Regions from separate parts of the Achromobacter sp. 1011811831 genome, predicted to be linked through region 2. Evidence: riboswitches for the same ligand, from Rfam matches in the RefSeq annotation. Region 2 holds a riboswitch; the other holds the start of a gene.
What was found. Region 2 has a riboswitch for glycine ahead of gcvT (glycine cleavage system aminomethyltransferase GcvT). Riboswitches for the same ligand answer to the same signal wherever they lie in the genome.

Region 1: linked by a shared signal. The riboswitch ahead of AC6LJ9_RS09520 (D-amino acid dehydrogenase) and the one ahead of gcvT (glycine cleavage system aminomethyltransferase GcvT) in region 2 are both predicted to bind glycine.

What each region holds. Positions count from the first base shown of each region.
Region 1 covers NZ_JCBANG010000017.1:69,012-79,322, forward strand. The annotation lists gene AC6LJ9_RS09495 (CaiB/BaiF CoA transferase family protein) at 1-871, opposite strand, end outside; gene AC6LJ9_RS09500 (amidase) at 887-2,242, opposite strand; gene AC6LJ9_RS09505 (hypothetical protein) at 2,235-2,399, opposite strand; gene AC6LJ9_RS09510 (GntR family transcriptional regulator) at 2,528-3,187, shown strand; gene AC6LJ9_RS09515 (MFS transporter) at 3,382-4,716, shown strand; gene AC6LJ9_RS09520 (D-amino acid dehydrogenase) at 4,822-6,051, opposite strand; glycine riboswitch at 6,098-6,179, opposite strand; glycine riboswitch at 6,183-6,284, opposite strand; gene ampC (class C beta-lactamase) at 6,476-7,642, shown strand; gene AC6LJ9_RS09530 (3-hydroxybutyryl-CoA dehydrogenase) at 7,707-8,714, opposite strand; gene AC6LJ9_RS09535 (NAD/NADP octopine/nopaline dehydrogenase family protein) at 8,716-9,813, opposite strand; gene AC6LJ9_RS09540 (hypothetical protein) at 9,995-10,311, shown strand, end outside.
Region 2 covers NZ_JCBANG010000029.1:28,266-38,576, reverse strand. The annotation lists gene gcvP (aminomethyl-transferring glycine dehydrogenase) at 1-2,343, opposite strand, end outside; gene gcvH (glycine cleavage system protein GcvH) at 2,435-2,812, opposite strand; gene gcvT (glycine cleavage system aminomethyltransferase GcvT) at 2,900-4,000, opposite strand; glycine riboswitch at 4,081-4,215, opposite strand; glycine riboswitch at 4,245-4,339, opposite strand; gene AC6LJ9_RS13455 (ZIP family metal transporter) at 4,426-5,319, opposite strand; gene AC6LJ9_RS13450 (superoxide dismutase) at 5,345-5,959, opposite strand; gene AC6LJ9_RS13445 (BaiN/RdsA family NAD(P)/FAD-dependent oxidoreductase) at 6,125-7,330, opposite strand; gene AC6LJ9_RS13440 (Orn/Lys/Arg family decarboxylase) at 7,354-9,615, opposite strand; gene AC6LJ9_RS13435 (hypothetical protein) at 9,874-10,311, opposite strand, start outside.

The sequences.
Region 1 (10,311 bases), on a different contig from region 2:
CATTGAGCGGGGCGCGGTTGGCCACGCGCAGCTTCTCGGTGGCGTAGCGCGGGTCTTGCAGCCACTGCGGCGCGTCCAGGCAGTCGCACAGGCGCTTCCAGTTGCCCTCGCCGGAGGCGCCCAGGTTGAAGGCGCCGTCGCTGGCCTCGAACAGGCCCATTGGGCTGCTGGTGGGATGGTCGTTGCCGGCCTGTGCGGGCGTATCGCCTTCGTTCAGGTAGCGCGCCGCCTGGAAGTCCATCAGCGCGATCTGGGTATGCAGCAGCGAGCTGTGCACCCACTGGCCCTCGCCCGAGCGCTCGCGCTCCAGCAAGGCCAGCAGGATGCCGACCGCCGCGTAGATGCCGGTGCCGCAGTCGGCCACGGCCAGGCCCGCGCGCAGCGGTCCGCCGCCGGCATGGCCGGTGACCGACATCAGCCCGCCCATGCCCTGGATGATCTGGTCGAAGCCAGGCCGGCCCGCATAGGGGCCATCCTGGCCGAAGCCGGAGATGCTGGCCAGGATGATGCGCGGGTTGATGGCGCGCAGGTCCTCATAGGCCAGGCCGAGCCGCGCCTTGACGTCCGGGCGCCAGTTCTCGACCACCACGTCGGCGGTGGCGACCAGGCTGCGCAGCACGGCCAGGCCTTCAGGCTTCTTCAGGTTCAGCGTCAACGAGCGCTTGTTGCGGTTCAGGTTCTGGAAGTCGCCGCCGTGGCGGTCGGCGGCGAACATGGCTTCGTTGGGATCGACGCCGGCGGGCGGTTCGATGCGGATGACGTCGGCGCCGAAGTCCGCCAGGATGCGCACGCAGGTCGGGCCGGCGCGCACGCGCGACAGGTCGAGAACGCGAAAGCGCGACAGGGCGGGGGAGGCGGTGATCTTGGACATGGTGGTTCCCATGGGTCAGCGTTGCAAAAACGTGGAGTGGGGCAGGGCGAACTGGCGGGCGAAGGCCAGCATCCGCGCCTCGCTGCCCGGCGCGCCGATCAGCTGCGCGCTGACGGGGCGGCCGCGGCCGTCCAGGCCCACCGGCAGCACCAGCGCCGGCAGGCCCAGGAAATTGACGTAGGCGTGATGGCGATGCAGCGCGGCCAGCGCGCGCGGGTCGAAGGCGGGGCTGGAGGTCGTGACCGCGTCGCGGTCCGGCACGCCTTGCGGGAAGCAGGGCGCCAGCAGCAGGTCGGCGTCGCCCAGGCTGCCGGCCAGGAAGGCCGCTCGCAGCGGCGCCGCCTGCGCCAGCGCGTGGCGATACCAGACGGCCGGCATGGCCCAGCCCGGCAGCGCGATGGCGCGGGTCGACGGGGCCAGCGTGTCCAGGCCGCCGCGCACGGCCGCCGCCAGCGCCAGCGCGGCCTCGGCGTGAAGCACGATCTGCGCCAGCCGGTTCAGGCGGTCCAGGTCGGGCAGCGCGGCCGGCCTCAGCCCGATGGCGCCGCGCAGGCGCTGCTCGAAGCCCGTCAGCGCGGCGGCGACCGTGGGATCCTCTCCATCCGCATGCAGCGCATTGGCGATGCGCCAGTCGCGCGGGCGCGCCAGCTCGCGCTCCAGCGCGTCCGGCCGCAAGGGCAGCTCGGGATCTTCGTCGCCGGCGGGCAGGGCGGCGGCGAAGACGCTGGCGGCGTCCAGCGCGTCGCGGGCGATCACGCCCACCGTGTCCAGCGTCGGCGCGAGCGGGGCCACGCCTTGCGCGGACAAGCGTCCCGGCGTGGGCTTCAGGCCGATCAGGCCGCAGGTCGCGGCCGGCATGCGGACCGAGCCGGCGGTGTCCGTGCCCAGCGAGGCCGGGCACAGGCCGGCCGCCACCGCGACCGCCGAGCCGCTGGAAGAGCCGCCGACCGCCGCCGCGCTGTCCAGCGGGTTCATCAGGGCTGGCGCGTGCGGGTTCTCCGCCGTAGCGCCGCAGGCATGTTCGGCCATCGCCAGCGCGCCCAGGTTCAGCGCGCCATGCCCGGCCAGCCGCCGCAGCACGGACGCGGCGGGACGGGGCGCGCCCGTCGCTCGCGGGCCGCCCAGGCGGGGCGCATGCAGGCCGGTGTCGAAGGCGTCCTTGTGCGCCAGCGGCACGCCGGCGAGCAGCCCGTCCGCATCGGCGGGGGCCGACGCGGGGGCGAACAGCTGGACCACGCAGCCCAGCGGCGCGGCGCGGCGCGTGAAGCCGGCGGCCAGGGCGGCGACGTGGGCGTCGCGCAGCGGCGGCGCGGCGCGTCGATAGGCCGCGCGCGCGCCGGCCACGGAGAGGAAGGCAGAGGCGTCAATCATGGCCATCCTCGAGCGGCGCGATCTCGGCGGCCACGGCCGACAGGCGCATCAGGGTGCGAGCGACGGCCCGTTGCGCGTCCGGCGGCACGGCCAGTCCGTGGCTCAGGAAGGCCAGCTCGACCCAGGACTGCCAGTCTTCCTTGCGTTTCTCGTCCATGACGGGTGTCTCCTGCTACGCTTAGGTCTTAAAATAAGATTCCAGTGTCATAAATATATTTATAGAAGTCAAGAAAATAATATGACGAACCGTGCACGCCTGAACCTTTCGATTCCGGGAGCGCCGCGATGAAGGCCGCCGAACGCATACGCCTGTCCATCGAGGAATCCATCCGCGACGGCAGCCTGCTGCCGGGCGACGCCGTGGACGAGCAGCAGCTGATGCAGACCTACGAGGTGTCGCGCACGCCGGTGCGCGAGGCCTTGCTGCAATTGCAGGCGCAAGGGCTGCTCAACAGCCTGCCGCGCGGCGGCATGGTGGTGGCCAAGATGGACGTGGCGCAGCTGCTGGCGATGTGGGAACTGCTGGCCGAGCTGGAGGGCATCGGCGCGCGGCTGGCCTGCGAGCGCATGACGCCGGCCGAGCGCGAGGAACTGGCCGCCATCCACGAACGCGCCGGCGCGGTGGCGCGGCGCGAGGACGCGGAAGCCTGGCAGGACCACAACCGGCGCTTCCACGACGCGCTCTACCAGGGCGCGCGCAATCCCTATCTGCGCCAGGAGATCCTGCGCATGCGCTCGCGCACCGGCGCCTACCGCCGCCACGCCTATTCGGCCTTCGGCCACCTGGCTTCCTCTTGGGCGCAGCACGGCGAACTGGTCGCCGCGATCCAGGCCCAGGACGCGGCCCGCGCCGCCACGCTGATGACGCGGCACATGAGCCCCGGCCAGGGCTCGATCAGCTTCGCGTCCTTCATCGCGGCGCTGCCCAAGGATCTGCTGGCCTGAAGCCGGAAGGCCGAGGGAACAGACCGGCGGCGGATTCGGCCCGCCGCGGGTTCGACTGCGGGTAATTCCCGATTACTGCATTTTTGCGATGCTTCAAAATATATTTATAAGAAATTTAAAAATCTTGATGCGTCGCCCTGCCTGGTTGTAACGGGTTGGGCCCCAACCCAGTCCGGTACACCAAGGAACTAGTCATGGATGCCGTATCCCCGCAGCCCGCCGCACAGCTGGCCCCGCAGCATTCCCGGGGCGATGCCCCGGCCGTCGATTCCGCCCGCATGCACAGCAAGGTCGCGTGGCGGCTGATTCCTTTCCTGATCTTCCTGTTCCTGCTCGCCTGGATCGACCGCGTCAACGTCGGCTTCGCCAAGCTGCAGATGCTGCAGGACCTGCGCTTCAGCGAGGCCGTGTACGGCCTGGGCGCGGGCATCTTCTTCATCGGCTATTTCCTGTTCGAGGTGCCGAGCAATCTGCTGCTGCAGCGCATCGGCGCGCGCAAGACCCTGGCGCGCATCACCATCCTGTGGGGGCTGACGTCGATGGCCATGGCCTTCGTCACGACGCCGTTCTCGTTCTATCTGCTGCGCTTCCTGCTGGGCGTGTTCGAGGCGGGCTTCTTTCCCGGCGTCATGCTGTACCTGACGTACTGGATCCCCGCCGGCCGGCGCGGCCGCATCAACGGCTGGTTCATGACGTCCTTCGGCATCGCCGGCGTGGTCGGCGGCCCGATCGCGGGCCTCATCATGAGCGGCATGGACGGCGTGGCGCCGTTGCGCAACTGGCAATGGCTGTTCGTGCTGGAGGGCATACCCTCGGTGATCGCCGGCATCGTGGTGCTGGGCTACCTGCCGGACCGGCCGCGCCAGGCGCGCTGGCTGTCGGCCGCCGAGCAGACGGCGCTGGAAGCCGAGCTGGAGGCCGAGCAGCGCCACGGCGGCAAGCACGCCAGCTTCGCCCAGGCCCTGCGCCAGCCGGCGCTGTGGTTGTGCACGGCCGCCTATTTCTGCATCGTCGGCGGCAACGCCACGCTGGCGTTCTGGATGCCGTCGCTGGTGCGCGAGCTGGGCGTGCGCGGCGCGCTGGACATCGGCCTGCTGTCGGCGATCCCCTTCACGCTGGGCACCGTGGCGATGGTGCTCAACGGCGCGCACTCCGACAAGACCGGCGAGCGGCGCCTGCATTGCGCCGGCGCCACGCTGGTCGGCGCGGCGGGGCTTGCGCTGACCGCCGCCTACATCGGCAATCCCGTGCTGGCGATGGCCGCGCTGAGCGTATCCGCCATCGGCGTGCTGGGCGCGTTTCCCGTGTTCTGGGCGATTCCGGCGGGCTTTTTGACCGGCACGGCCGCCGCCGGCGGCATCGCCTTCATCAACTCGGTCGGCAACCTGGCCGGCTTCGCCACGCCCTTCATGATGGGCTGGATGAAGGAATGGACCGGCGGCGTGGCCGCCGGCCTGTACGTGGTGGCCGCCATGCAGCTGACCTCGACCGCGATCGTCGCGCTGGCGATGCGCCGGCTGGCGCGCTAGCGCAAGGCGACGGGCGGCGAGCCGCGGGCGGCCAATCACTGGCGGCGAGCGGTGGTCCGTCGGTTGCGGCCAGCCGGCTGCGGGCGCCGCCGCGCCCGCGTCGTCTCAGTGCGGCCGCAGCCGTTCGCCGACGCTGGCCGCCAATAGCTGCGCGGTGGCCGCCGACAAGGTCCAGCCCAGGTGGCCGTGGCCGGTGTTGTAGAACACGCCCGGCCGCTTGCCCGGACCCACGCGCGGCATCATGTCCGGCGTCATCGGGCGCAGCCCGCACCAGGGCACCACGCGCGCCGTCCTGACGCCGGGGAAGTGGCGGCGGGTCCAGTCCACCAGCGGCTGCACGCGTTCGGCGCGGATGTCCAGGTTGTAGCCGTTGAACTCGGCGGTGCCGGCCACGCGGAAGCGGTCGCCCAGCCGGCTGGTGACGATCTTGGCGGCCTCGTCGAGCAGGCTGACGCGCGGCGCGGCCTCGCGGCTGGCGGCGTCGTCCAGGTGCACGCTGATCGAGTAGCCCTTGACCGGATAGATGTTGACCGTGTCGCCCAGTTGCCGCGCGAAGCGCCGGCTGGCCGCGCCGGCGCAGACCACCACGGCGTCGGCCTGGTGCCGGTCGCCGCCGCCGCCGTCCGCGCCGGCCAGGTCCAGCGCATAACCCGCGCCGTCGGCCGTGATCGCGGCGACGTCGGCGTCCTGCACGAAGCGCACGCCCAGCCGCTCGCAGGCCTGGGCCAGGCCGCGCGTGAACTTGTGGATGTCGCCGGTGGCGTCGGACGGCGTGTAGAAGCCGGCGTGGCAGGCCGTTTGCAGCGCCGGCTCGATGTCGCGCGCCTCCTCGGGCGTGACCGCGTAGCGTTCCAGGCCGCCTTCGCGCAGCAGCTCGTTGCCGCGCCGCGCGGCCTCGAAGCTGGCGGCGTCGTGGTAGATGTGCAGGATGCCGCGCCGCTCCAGGTCGAAGTCGATGCCTTCGGCCTCGGCCATGTCGTACAGGTGCTGGCGCGCCTCGATCGCCAGCCGGGTGGTGGCGATGGTGTTGCGGCGGTGGTTGGGGATCTGGCGCATGAATTGCAGCAGCCAGGAATACTTGTGCCAGCTCAAGCGCGGATTGAGCAGCAGCGGCGCGTTGCTGCGACCCAGCCAGCGCAGGCCCTTGAGCACGGTGGCGGCGCTGTTCCAGACCTCGGCGTTGCTGGCCGACAGCTGGCCGCCGTTGGCGTAGGAGGTTTCCATCGCGGGGTAGCGCTGGCGGTCGTAGACGGAAACGTCGTAACCCTGCTTGCGCAGGACGTAGGCGGACGTGACGCCGGTAATACCGGCGCCAATGATGGCGATGCGGGGCATGATTGCTCCAGATGGCGTGGCGACGGCCGGACGGCCGCTGCACCCCATCTGTCCCGGTACCTGAGAGCTTTGCCCGGCGCGTGCCGGGGTTCCCCTTCGGTGGGCGCGCAAGGCGCCTCTCTCCAGATCGTCTACACCGCGCAGTCCTGTCTGCCTGAGAGTTTCCGGGGCGGTTGCTCCGTCGGCGCCCGCCGCGCGGCCGGGCCGGGGCGAGTCTCTTCTGCGTGGTGTTTGCTACGACCGTGGCAGGATAGCCAAATATTCCGCGTCCTGGAATTCAGGGTTAGTACCAGTATGAGCGCGGCGGCGCTACCATCCTGGGTTCGCGCGGGGCGCGCGCCGGCATGCCCGTCGTCGCCGCCCGGCGGCAATGCCGCCGCCTGGCCCCGCCCGTCTTGTTCGCGCTGTTTTCCGGGAGTTCTCCATGCGCCTGTCCGCCTTGTTCCGCCGCTGCCTGCTGGCCGTCACCCTTGCCGCATCGCTGCCCGCGTCGGCGCTGTCCCCCATCCATGACGCCGACGCGCGCGTGCGCGCGGCCGTGCTGACGGTGATGAAGCAGCATGAAATCGCCGGCATGGCGGTGGCCGTGACCCGGCAGGGCGAGCAGCATTTCTACAGCTTCGGCCTGGCTTCCTGGGAGACGCGCGCGCCGGTCACCAACGACACGCTGTTCGAAGTGGGCTCGATCAGCAAGACCTATTCGGCCACGCTGGCCGCCTACGCCCAGGCGCTGGGCCGGCTGTCGCTGGCGGATCCGGTCGAGCGCCACGTGCCCGAGCTGGCGGGCAGCGCCTTTGGCAAGGTTTCGCTGCTGGGCCTGGCCACGCATACGGCGGGCGGCTTCCCGCTGCAGGTGCCCGACACGGTGCGCGACCGCGCCCAGCTCATGGCCTATCTGCAGGCCTGGCAGCCCAGCTACGCGGAAGGCACGCGCCGCACCTACGCCAATCCCAGCATCGGCATGCTGGGCGTGGCGACCGCCAATGCCATGGGCCAGGCCTATGTGCCGCTGATGCAGGGCACGCTGTTGCCCAAGCTGGGCCTGCCCAGCACCTATCTGCAGGTGCCGGCCGACCAGATGGCGCGCTACGCGCAGGGCTATGACAAGCGCAACCAGCCGGTGCGCGTGAGTCCCGGCGTGCTGGCCGACGAGGCCTACGGCGTCAAGACCAGCGCCCGCGACCTGCTGCGCTTCGTGGAGCTGAACCTGGGCGGCACCAGCGGCGACGCCAAGCTGGATCAGGCCATCGCCGACACGCACCGGGGCTATTTCGAACTGGGCGGCATGACGCAGGACCTGGTGTGGGAGCAGTACCGCTATCCGGCGCCGCTGGACACCGTGCTGGAAGGCAATGCCAACACGGTCGCCCTCGAGACGCACGACGTGCGCGCGCTGCGTCCGCCGCTGGCGCCGCGCGCCGACGCCTGGATCAACAAGACCGGTGCCACCAATGGCTTTGGCGCTTACGTCGCCTTCGTGCCGGGACGCCGGATCGGCATCGTGATCCTGGCCAACCGCAACTATCCCAACGCCGATCGCGTGCGCCTGGCCTATGAGGTGCTGGACGCGCTGGAGACGGGAGGCCGTTGAGCGGACGCGCCAGGGAGCCGCGGCGGCAGGCGTTGCCCAGGCCGGTCTGCCGGGCGGTCTCCGGTCAGGCGGCCGGCGCCGCGCCGGCCCCGGCCAGCGCCGAGCCACAGCGCGGCAGCAGGCCCAGCAGCGCCAGCCGGTCGCGCAGCTGCTCCAGCCGCTGCATCCGATACGCGTCCACGTCCACGCCGGCGTAGTCGTAGAAGCCCTGGCCGTCGCGCAAGCCGTTGCGGCCCTGTTCCATGTTGCGCGCGATCACGTCCGGCGCCGCGAAGCGCGGGTCCAGCGCGCCGGCCAGGTAGCGCGAGGCGTAGTAGAGGATGTCGCCGCCGCCCCAGTCGATGAATTCCAGCAGGCCCAGCACCGAGAAGCGCAGGCCGAAGCCCAGGCGCACGGCGGTGTCGATGTCCTCGGCGCTGGCCACGCCTTCCTCGACCATGCGGGCCGCCTCGTTCATGGCCAGCGCCTGGATGCGCGGCACGATGTAGCCGGCGGACGGCGCGCACATCACCGGCGTCTTGCCCGCCATGCGCAGCAGTTCCAGCAGCTGGTCGACGGCGGCGTCGCGGGTGGCGGGGCCCCGGCTGACTTCCACCAGCGGGATCAGGCTGGCCGGGTTGAGCCAGTGCGCGTTCAGGAAGCGTTGCGGATGCGCCGTCAGCGCCGCCAGTTCGGTGACCAGGAAGGTGGACGTGGTCGATGCCACCACGGCGTCGGCCGGGCAGGCCTCGTCCAGCCAGCGCAGCGCGTCACGCTTGGCGTCCAGGCGTTCGGGCACGGCCTCGAACACCGCGCGCGCCGCGCGCAGGTCGGCGGCCGCGTCGTCCCTCGCGCGCAACCGCAGCCGGGCCAGCGCGGCGTCGGCCTGGTCCTCGCTCAGCACGCCCAGCCGCGCGAGCATGCCCAGCTCGGCGCGCACGGCCGCGCGCGCCGCATCGTGGACGCGCGCCTGTTCATCGGCGGCGCGGGGCTTGAGGTCGATCAGCGACACCTCCAGGCCGGCGATCAGGTAGGACGCGGCGATGCCCTGTCCCATGCGGCCGGCGCCGATCACGCACAAGGGGGCGGCCATCTCAATAGCCCTCCTGCAGCAGCGCGCGCATGTCGGCGCGCGACAGAGTGGACAGGCCCAGGTTCTCCAGCGTGCGACCCTCGGCGTACAGGTCGCGCCCGGTCAGCGCCGAGGCCAGGGCCAGCAGGCCCTGCGCCACCGGCATGGGCACGCCGGCCCAGCGGCCCGTCGACACCAGGAAGGACAGGCCCAGCCGCGTGTCCTCCAGCATGTAGCGGTGGCAGTGCAGGTCGATGGTCTCGCGCCAGTCGCCGCTGTCGGTCAGGCGGCCATGGGCGCCGCGCCCGTACATCCATTCATCGCCTTCCTGGGCGTAGTGGTCAGCCAGCGGGAAATGCGGCGCGCCATAGCCCAGCGCCTCGCGCAGCGCGACGCGCTCGGCATCCAGCGCATCGGTCACGGCGCGGATGGCCGGCTGGGTGCCTTCGTTGTGGATGTCCCAGCGCTCGAAATGCTGCAAGGGGCCGGCGTTCATCAGGATGAGCGGCGGGTGGATGATGGGGCCGGCATTCATCAGCGCGCCGGACAGGCCGTCGCCGGCCGGCTCCACGCTGGGATAGGCCTGGGCCAGCCGCCGCAGCGCGGCATCGGCCAGCCGAAGGGGGAAGACGCCGGTGGGCAGGCGCGTGGCGTAGCCGCTGATGACCACGCGCTGGCCGTGCTTGCGCGCCAGGTAGGGCAGGGTGCCGGTCTCGGCATAGGCGACCTGAGCGCGGTTGCCGGCCTGGCGCTGGGCGCGCGCGAACAGGTGGCAGCCGAAGGTGCCGGGCGGCAGGAACACCACCTGCCCGTCCTCCAGCAGCGGCGCGAGCCGGGGCGCCAGATCGTCGTGCGTGGTGGCGGGCAGCGGGATGACGATCAGCTCGGCGCCCTGGACCGCGTCGCGCAGTTCGCGCGCCAGCCGCAGCTGGCCGGGGCCGTCGCCGATGGCGATGCGGCGGGCGCCGCGATAGTCGGTGACCTCCAGCCCGCCGGCCTTGGCCAGCGCGGCGCCGGCCTCGGCGTCGCGCCGCCACCAGCGCACCTCGTGGCCTTTTTCGTGCAGGTCCGCGGCGGCCGCGTAGCAGCCGTGTCCGCCTCCGATGACAGTGACGCGCATGATCGTGCTCCTTGATGACGATGCGACGATCCTAGCGGCGCGGACGGCGGCCGGTCTGCGCCGAACGCGCAAGCGCCGTTCCATTCCGGCAAGGGATTCGGGCCGACCTGCGGTGTGCTACAAACCACGGCGGGCGCATGCTCCAATTTTCGACATCGCTTTCCAACAGGCCGTCAGAATCATGAAAATCCTTGCCGCAGCGCTATTGAGCCTTTCGTTCCTGGCGGCTTCCGCCGTTGCGGGAGCCGATGCCAGCGCCGATGTCAGTCCCGACACCAACCTGGACGAGGCCGAACTCGTGGCGACGCTGGAGGGCGGACATTGGCGTTCCGGCGATGCGAAGGGCACCTACCGGGTGATCCTGGAGAACGTGGGTTTCGAGCATGTCAGCTGCCGCGTCTGGATCGAGTGGCTGGCCGATGCCAAGTCCGGCGGCGCCAAGTCCGGCCAGCCGCCGCGCGTCGTGGCCCGGGTGCCGTACGCCGAGATCTCCGACAG
Region 2 (10,311 bases):
GACTTCGGTGGCGCGGCGCAGGCCGTCGGCGCCCATCAGCGAGATGTACACGAACGGGATCGGCAGGATGCCGGCCGATCCGAAGGGCGCGGCCGAGACCGGGCCGACCTTGGCTTCGCCGGGCAGCTTGCCCTGCTCATTGACCACGCCCGGCAGGTACGGGGCCAGGTGCGCGCGCACCGCCACCGGGCCCACGCCCGGGCCACCGCCGCCGTGCGGGATGCAGAAGGTCTTGTGCAGGTTCAGGTGCGAGACGTCGGAACCGAACTTGCCAGGCTGAGCCACGCCCACCATGGCGTTCATATTGGCGCCGTCCAGGTAGACCTGGCCGCCGGCCTGGTGCACCAGTTCGCAGATCTCGGTCACGGCTTCCTCGAACACGCCGTGCGTGGACGGGTAGGTGATCATCAGCGCGGCCAGCTTGTCGCCGACCTGTTCGATCTTGGCGCGCAGGTCGGGCAGGTCGACGTTGCCGTTGGCGTCGGAGGCCACCACCACCACGTCCATGCCGGCCAGCTGGGCCGACGCGGGGTTGGTGCCGTGCGCCGACGAGGGGATCAGGCAGACGTTGCGCTGATGCTGGCCGTTGGCCTGGTGGTAGCCGCGGATCGCCAGCAGGCCGGCGTACTCGCCCTGCGCGCCGGAGTTCGGCTGCAGGCTGATGTTGTCGTAGCCGGTGATCTCGCACAGCGCGGCCGACAGGCGGTCGATCAGTTCCTTGTAGCCCTGGCTCTGCGAGGCGGGCGCGAAGGGGTGGATCAGCGCGAACTCGGGCCAGGTGATGGGGATCATCTCGGCCGTGGCGTTCAGCTTCATGGTGCACGAGCCCAGCGGGATCATGGTGCGGTCCAGCGCCAGGTCCTTGTCGGCCAGCTTGCGCAGGTAGCGCAGCATGTCGGTTTCCGACTGCACGCTGGAGAACACCGGGTGCACCAGGATGGCGCTTTCGCGGGCCACGGCGGCGGGGATGCCGCTGGCGGCCGCGGCGTCGAGGGCGTCGACGTCCAGCTCGAGGTCATCGCGTTCCAGGCCGGAGGCGAACACGTTGACCAGGGCCTGCAGGTCGGCGGCGGTGACGGTCTCGTCCAGCGAGACGGCCAGACGCGCGCCGTCGACGCGGCGCAGGTTGACCTGGGCGCAGTCGGCCGCGGTCAGGATGGCGGGCGTGGCCGCGCCGGTTTCCAGCAGCAGCGTGTCGAAGAAGCTGTCGTTGGCGACCTTCACGCCCAGCTTGACCAGCTCGGCGCGCAGGATTGCGGTGTAGCGGTTGACGCGGTTGGCGATGCGGCGGATGCCGGCCGGGCCGTGCCACACGGCGTACATGCCGGCCATCACGGCCAGCAGCACCTGCGCGGTGCAGATGTTGGAAGTGGCCTTTTCGCGGCGGATGTGCTGCTCGCGCGTTTGCAGCGCCAGGCGCATGGCCGGGTTGCCCTGCGCGTCCTTGGACACGCCGACCAGGCGGCCGGCCATGTTGCGCTTGTAGGCGTCCTTGCAGGCCATGAAGCCGGCATGCGGGCCGCCGAAACCGAACGGCACGCCGAAACGCTGGGCCGAGCCCACGGCGATGTCGGCACCCCACTCGCCCGGCGCAGCCAGCACGGCCAGCGCCAGCAGGTCCGTGGCCACGGCCACCACCGCGCCCTGCGCGTGAGCGGCGTCGGCCAGCTTGCGGTAGTCGGCCACCGAGCCGGTGCTGTGCGGGTATTGCAGCAGCACGCCGAAGCATTCCGGCAGGCCTTCGGCCTCGTCGCCCACGGCGATCTCGATGTCCAGGCCCTCGGCGCGGGTGCGCACGACCTCGATGGTCTGCGGGTGCACGTGGCGCGAGATGAAAAACACCGGGCTCTTGGACTTGGCGCTGCGGCGGGCCAGCGTCATGGCTTCGGCGGCGGCCGTGCTCTCGTCCAGCAGCGAGGCGTTGGAGATGTCCAGCCCGGTCAGGTCGGCGACCATGGTCTGGTAGTTCAGCAGGGCCTCCAGGCGGCCCTGCGAGATCTCGGGCTGGTAAGGCGTGTAGGCCGTGTACCAGGCGGGATTCTCAAGAATGTTGCGCAACACCACGTTGGGCGTCTGCGTGCCGTAGTAACCCTGGCCGATGTAGCTGCGGTAGACCTTGTTGCGCCCGGCGACCTGCTTGAGCTCGGCCAGCACGTCGGTTTCGCTGCGCGAGGGCGGCAGCGCCAGCGGGGCCTGGCTGCGGATCTTGGGCGGCACGACTTCTTCGATCAGCGCGTCCAGGCTGGGGCTGCCGATCACGGCGAGCATGGCGGCCTGGTCGGCGTCGGAGGGGCCGATGTGGCGGGGAATGAAGTCGGTGTGGGTGTCTAGGGCGCGCGACATGGGGAGGATCTCGGGTGCGTGAGCGTCGGGGACGATCGGTATGGCAGCGCGCGGGCAGGCGGCGGCAGCGGCCAGCCCGCGCGGGACGGGCTTAGCCGTTGGCGACGGCTTCGTAGCCGGCGGCGTCCAGCAGCTTGTCCGCGTCGGCGGCGTTGTCCGGCTTGATCTTGAAGATCCAGGCGGTGAAGGCCGACTCGTTGATCAGGTTGGGATTGCTTTCCAGCTCTTCGTTGAAGGCGACGATCTCGCCGGCCACGGGCGCGTAGATGTCGGAGGCGGCCTTGACCGACTCGACCACGCCGGCGGTTTCGCCAGCGGCCAGCTTGGCGCCGACCTTGACGTCGCCGACGAAGACCAGGTCGCCCAGCTGGTCCTGGGCGGTGTCGGTGATGCCGACGACGAACACGTCGCCTTCGGCTTTGACCCATTCATGGGACTCGGTGTACTTGCGATCGGTGGGCAGGCTCATGGGAACTCCTGGGGCTATTCGGATGGGGAAAAAGGATTGCGCGCCTCGCGCGCGGGCCTGCCGGCCGGCGCGCGCGAAGCTTCGAGTTTACGAGTGTTCGACGGCTTTGCCGTTACGGACAAACGGCAGCTTGCAGACCAGGGCGGGCACCCATTTGCCGCGGATGTCCACCTCGACCGTGTCGCCGGGAACCACGCCCACGGGCAGGCGGGCGAAGCCGATGGACACGCCCAGGGTGGGCGACATGGTGCCGCTGGTCAGCTCGCCCGCGCCCTGCTTGGCGCGCACGGCCATGTGGGCACGCATCACGCCGCGTTCCTGCAGCTTCAGGCCGAGGAAGGCGGCCGGGGTGGCGAATTGTTCCAGCGCGTCGCGGCCGATGAAGCGGCGCTCGGCGTTCTTCAGCGATACCGTCCAGGTCAGGCCGGCCTGGTCGGGCTGGATCAGCTCGTCCATGTCCTGGCCGTAGAGGTTCATGCCGGCTTCCAGGCGCAGCGTGTCGCGCGCGCCCAGGCCGCAGGGACGCACGCCCTGCGCAGCCAGGTCGCGCCACAGCGCGACGGCCTGCGTGGCGGGCAGCACGATCTCGAAGCCGTCCTCGCCGGTGTAGCCGGTGCGGGCCACCAGCGTATCGTCGCCCACCTGGGCGGCCACGAACGGGGTCAGCGGTTCGCTGGCGGCCTGCCAGGCCGGACGCGCGGCCCAGACCTTGGCGCGGGCGTTGGGGCCCTGCACGGCGATCATGGCCAGGTCGCGGCGCGGTGCGATGGCCACGTCGAATTTGCCGGACTGCCGGACGCGCTGCATCCAGGCGATGTCCTTGTCGGCGGTGCCGGCATTGACCACGACGCGCCACTGGTCGGCGGCGAAGAAATAGATGATCAGGTCGTCGATCACGCCGCCCTGCGGATTGAGCATGCAGCTGTACAGCGCCTTGCCCGGCACGGTCAGCTTGGCCACGTCATTGGCGACCAGGCGCTGCAGGAAGGCGAAGGCGTCCGGGCCCGTCACATCGACGTTGAGCATGTGCGAGACGTCGAACATGCCGGCGTCCTGGCGCACGGCGTGGTGCTCTTCCAGCTGCGAGCCGTAGGCCAGCGGCATGTCCCAGCCGCCGAAGTCGACCATTCGGGCGCCGGAGGCGATGTGTTCGTCGGCCAGCGGGGTGCGTTTGAGGGTTGCGGACATGCGCGGGAACTCCGGAGCGGCAGCGTTGCCAGGGTTGCGGAAAGCCGCCAGCGGACACGCGTCCACGGCACGGCTGAATCTTCCGCCCCTCTGTCCTTTTGCCTGAGAGTTGCCCCGCGTGGCGGGTGTGCACCTTCGGCGCCTGGGCTGCCCGCTACGTCCCCATTCGGGACGGCCTGAAAGGCGCGGCGCCAGGTCTCTCCAGAGTGCTGTTTTGCCACATCGACCGAAAACCGGGACAGGGCAAGCATGGACGGTATGGGTTACCTGAGCGATTCCGGGCGAATTGCGCCTTCGGCGGCGGCCAGCTTGATGGCCGCTCTCTCCCGCAACATGCATGACAGCGGCGCAAGCATACATCGAAACCTCGGGCGCCGGAAAGCGAGGAAACCCGGCTGTCCGCGCGCCGTTCGGGGCCGCGGCCGCTAGCCCAGCGCGGTATCCAGCAACATCATCAGCACGAAGCCCAGCATCAGCCCGCAAGTGGCGTAGACCTCGTGTCCCTTGCGGTGCGATTCGGGAATGATTTCATGGCTGATGACGAACAGCATGGCCCCGGCGGCAAAGCCCAGTCCCCACGGCAGCAAGGCCGCCGACCAGCCCACCACGGCCGCGCCCAGCACCGCGCCCAGCGGCTCCACCAGACCCGACAGCATGCCCAGCGCCACCGCGAAGGCGCGCTTGTAACCGGCGGCCATCAGCGCCACCGCCACCACCAGCCCTTCGGGGATGTCCTGGATGGCGATGCCGGTGGCCAGCGCCGTGCCGCGCAGCGGGTCGTTGCCGGCATAGCCCACGCCGATGGCCAGCCCTTCGGGCAGGTTGTGCAGCGTGATGGCGAACACGAACAGCCAGGTGCGGCGCAGGCGATGCGCCTCGATGCCTTCCCTGCCCTTGATGAAATGCTCGTGCGGCAGGCAGCGGTCCATCAGCAGCAGCACCGCCGCGCCCAGCAGGATGGCGGCGCCGACCAGGATGCCGGCGCCCCAGGGGCCATGCCCCAGCTCGCCGGCCGCGGCGATGCCGGGCGCCACCAGCGAGAAGGCGCTGGCGGCCAGCATGACGCCGGCGCCGAAACCGTACAGGCTGTCCTGCACCTTCTGCGGCAGGGTCTGGGCGAACAGCACGGGCAGCGTGCCCAGCGCGGTCGCGGCGGCGGCCATCATGCCGCCCAGCAGCGCGTCGGCCACGTGCGGCGCGCGCACGTCCAGGTAGACCCAGAGCTGGTACAGGGCCAGGCAGGACACCAGCACGGCCAGCGTCCAGATGCTGACGCTGGTGGCGGCGGGTCGGATCCGGTGTCGGCTGAATGTGTTCATGGGCGCCTCGCTGGCGTAACCGCGATCAGCCCACGGCGGCCGCGTAGCGGCGCGCCACCTCGGGCCAATCGATCACGTTGTAGAACGCGCCGATGTACTCGGGGCGGCGGTTCTGGTATTTCAGGTAGTAGGCGTGCTCCCATACGTCCAGGCCGAGGATCGGGGTATTGCCGTGCATCAGCGGACTGTCCTGGTTGGCGCTGCTCTCGACCACGAGCTTGCCGGCCGGCGTCACCGACAGCCAGGCCCAACCGCTGCCGAAGCGGGTCAACGCGGCCTTGGTGAAGGCTTCGCGGAAGGCATCCAGCCCGCCAAGGTCGGACGCGATGGCATGCGCCAGCGCGCCGTCGGGCGCGCCGCCGCCGCGCGGCGACATCACGCTCCAGAACAGGCTGTGGTTGGCGTGACCGCCGCCGTTGTTGCGCACCGCCGCGTTGATGGCAGCGGGCAGCTGGTCCAGCCGCGCCACCAGCGCCTCCACCGGTTCGTCGGTCGACAGGCCGGCGCCTTCCAGGGCGGCGTTCAGGTTGTTGACGTAGGTCTGGTGATGCTTGCTGTGATGGATCTCCATCGTCAGCGCGTCGATGTGCGGCTCCAGCGCGTCATAGGCGTAGGGTAGCGGGGGCAAGGTATAGGCCATCTGGTGTCTCCGTCAGATCGTCCGTTGGTGATGGGAACGAATCACTATCGAAAACACAAATGATATTTATTTTTATTTAATACCACAACGAGATTGTCACAATCCGCGCGATAAGGCCGGCCTATCGCCGCCGGACGCGTACCCGGCGGCGGCCCGATCCCGTCGCTACAGCGCCTTGCCGCAAGCCACGCCCGAGGCCCAGGCCCACTGGAAGTTGTAGCCGCCCAGCCAGCCGGTCACGTCCACGGCCTCGCCGATGAAGTACAGGCCGGGCACGGTGCGCGCCTGCATGGACTTCTGGTCCAGCCCGCGCGTGTCCACCCCGCCGCGCATGACCTCGGCCTTCTTGTAGCCGGCCGTGCCGCTGGGCACCAGCGTCCATTGATGGATGTCCTGGGCCAGCCCGCGCAGCGTCTTGTCCGGCGCGTCGGCCAGCCGCAAGGCGGCCAGTCCCGGCTTGCCGCCCTGCTCGGCCAGCGCCAGCCAGGCGTCGGCCAGCCGCTTGGGCCACAGCCCGGCCAGCACCGTGTGCAGTTGCTGGCGGTTGCCGGACTTGGCGTCCAGCAGCTCGGCGGCCAGGTCACGGCCCGGCGCCAGGTCCACCACGATGGGCTCGCCCGGCTTCCAGTAGCTGGAAATCTGCAGGATCGCCGGCCCCGACAGCCCGCGATGCGTGAACAGCAGGTCTTCGAGGAACTCGCCACGCGCCTTGCCCTGCCCCGTGGACAGGCTCACTTCCAGCGCCACGCCGGACAGCGCCGACAAAGGCTGCCACTGCGCCGCGTCGAAGGTCAGCGGCACCAGCGCGGGCCGTGGCTCGACGATCTTCAGGCCGAACTGGCGCGCGATCTTCAGGCCGAAATCGGTGGCGCCCAGCTGCGGGATCGCCATGCCGCCGGTGGCCACGACCAGCTTGGCCGCGCGGATGAGGCCCTGGCTGGTGCGCAGCTCGAAACCCTGCTCGCCATGGACGATCTCGGCCACCGAACAGCCCATGCGCCAGGCCACCCCGCCCTCGTCGCACTCGGCGCGCAGCAGCCCGATGATGGATTCGCTGGAATCGTCGCAGAACAGCTGGCCGCGATGCTTCTCGTGCCAGGACACGCGATGGCGCTTGAGCAGCGCCAGGAAATCCTGCGGCGTGTAGCCCGCCAGCGCCGAACGGCAGAAGTGCGGGTTCTCGGACAGGAAGTTGGCGGGGCCGGCGCCGAGATTGGTGAAATTGCAGCGGCCCCCGCCGGAAATGCGGATTTTCTCGGCCAGGCGCTCGGCGTGGTCCACCAGGACCACGCGCAAGCCCCGCTGGCCGGCCACCGCGGCGCACATCATGCCCGCGGCGCCGGCGCCCAGCACGGCAACGTCAAACAACATCGGCGCTCCGGATCCTTGCGGGATCACTCTTCCTTCAGGCAGTCGACGTAGTAGCGCTTCTCGCCGTCCTCGCCCACCTCGTCGGCCAGGCCATGGATGTAGGTCTCGAAGCCCGGGAAGCGCTCGTTGAACTCACGCGCGAACTGCAGGTACTGCACGATGGTGCGGTTGAAGCGTTCGCCCGGGATCAGCAGCGGGATGCCCGGCGGGTACGGCGTCAGCAGCACGCCGGTGACGCGGCCTTCCAGCTTGTCGATGTCGACGCGCTCGACCTCGCGGTGCGCCATGCGGGCGAAGGCGTCGGACGGCTTGAGCGCCGGCACCATGTCGCTCAGGTACATCTCGGTGGTCAGGCGGGCCACGTCGCGCTCGCGGTAGGCCTCGTGGATCTGCTGGCACAGGTCGCGCAGGCCCATGCGCTCGTAGCGGCGGTGCACCTTGCAGAAGTCGGGCAGGATGCGCCACAGCGGCTGGTTGCGATCGTAGTCGTCCTTGAACTGCTGCAGCGCGGTCAGCAGCGTGTTCCAGCGGCCCTTGGTGATGCCGATGGTGAACAGGATGAAGAACGAATACAGGCCGGTCTTCTCGACCACCACGCCGTGCTCGGTCAGGTACTTGGACACCAGCGCGGCCGGGATGCCGGTCTCGCCGAAGCTGCCGGACATGTCCAGGCCCGGGGTGATGATCGTGGCCTTGATCGGGTCCAGCATATTGAAGCCTTCGGCCAGGTCGCCGAAGCCGTGCCAATGCTCGTTGGACTCCAGGATCCATTCGTCGCGGTTGCCGATGCCTTCGGACACCAGGCGGTTCGGGCCCCAGACCTTGAACCACCAGTCGTTCTTGCCGAATTCGGATTCCACCTTGCGCATGGCGCGGCGGAAATCCATGGCTTCGCGGATGCTTTCCTCGACCAGCGCGGTGCCTCCGGGCGGTTCCATCATGGCGGCGGCCACGTCGCAGGACGCGATGATCGCGTACTGCGGCGACGTGGACGTGTGCATCAGGTACGCCTCGTTGAAGACGTTGCGATCCAGCTTGCGGGTCTCGGACTCCTGCACGATGATCTGCGAAGCCTGCGAGATGCCGGCCAGCAGCTTGTGCGTGGAGTGCGTGGCGAACACCATCGCGTCCTTGCTGCGCGGGCGGTCCTGGCCGATGGCGTGCATGTCCCGGTAGAACTCGTGGAACGCCGCGTGCGGCAGCCAGGCTTCGTCGAAGTGCAGCGTGTCGACGTGGCTGCCGAGCTGTTCCTTGATCATTTCGACGTTGTAGATCACGCCGTCGTAGGTGCTCTGCGTCAGCGTCAGGATGCGCGGGTTCTTGTTGACGGCCTCGCGCGCGAAGGGATTGGCTTCGATCTTCTTGCGGATGTTGTCCGGGTGGAACTCTTCCAGCGGGATCGGGCCGATGATGCCCAGGTGGTTGCGCGTCGGGCGCAGGAACACCGGGATCGCTCCCGTCATGGTGATGGCGTGCAGGATCGACTTGTGGCAGTTGCGGTCCACCACGACCACATCGCCGGCGGCGACGTTGGCGTGCCACACCACCTTGTTCGAGGTGGACGTGCCGTTGGTCACGAAGTAGCAGTGGTCGGCGTGGAAGATGCGCGCGGCGTTCAGCTCGGACTCGGCCACCGGGCCGGTGTGGTCCAGCAGCTGGCCCAGTTCATCCACGGCGTTGCAGACGTCGGCGCGCAGCATGTTCTCGCCGAAGAACTGGTGGAACATCTGGCCCACGGGGCTCTTCAGGAAGGCCACGCCGCCGGAGTGGCCGGGGCAGTGCCAGGAATACGAGCCGTCCTGCGCGTACTTCACCAGCTCGCGGAAGAACGGCGGCGGCAGGCTGTCCACGTAGCTGCGCGCTTCGCGGATGATGTGGCGCGCCACGAACTCGGGCGTGTCCTCGAACATGTGGATGAAGCCGTGCAGCTCGCGCAGGATGTCGTTCGGGATGTGCTCGGACGTGCGCGTCTCGCCGTACAGGTAGATCGGGATGTCGGCGTTGCGAAAGCGCAGCTCGCCGATGAAGGCGCGCAGGTTCTTGATCGCGCTGGCCACGTCCTCGGGCGAGTCCACGTCGAACTCTTCATCGTCGATCGACAGGATGAAGGCGCTGGCGCGGCTCTGCTGCTGCGCGAAGGAACTCAGGTCGCCATAGCTGGTCACCCCGATCACCTCGACGCCCTCGGCCTCGATCGCGGCGGACAGGGCACGGATACCAAGACCGGACGCGTTCTCGGAACGGTAGTCCTCGTCGATGATGAAGATGGGGAAGCGGAATTTCATGCAGGCGCTCCTGGGGCAAGGCAAACGGACGCGTATAAGGGTCGCGAGTGTACTGCGGTAAATAAACCGCCTGGAGGCAGGCGGCGCGTAAGCCCGCCGGGGGTGCGGGAATGGCCGAATTGTAGGGCGCTTTTTCTTTCAGTCCCAAGGCAATCCGCCCCGGGGCGCCCGCAGCGGCCCGCGGGTGTTGCGCATATGCCCCGCCGGGCGCGCCAGCGGCCTCGCGGCAGGTCGCCGCGAGGCCGGGAAAACGGGGGGCTAGCGCAGGGTCAGGGTCTCGCCGGCCTGCAGGGCCGCGATGAAGCGTTCGAAGTAAGGCGGGATGGCCTCGGCCTGCCCGTAACGGATGCGGCGCTCAACCTTGGCAATGGCGGCCAGGCAGACCTGGGCGCCGGACTCGCCGCAGACCAGCACCACCGGATCCTCGTCGTCGCAGACTTCGTACAACCCGCCGTGCTCGCGCCGCGCCACCTCGTACAGGTAGGCGGCCGCGCCCACGGTCTGCATCGGCGTCAGGGCCAGCGCGCCGACGTGGGCGGCCTCGAGCGCGGCATCCAGCGCATGGAGGCTGCCCGGGGTGTAGTCCAGCCCGGCGCCGGCAGGGCCGGCGGCCTGGACGAAATCCTGGGCGGCGGCGGCCACCCGCGCCACGAACTCCGCCTGGACTTCGTCGCGCCTGGCTTCATGGTTTGTCTT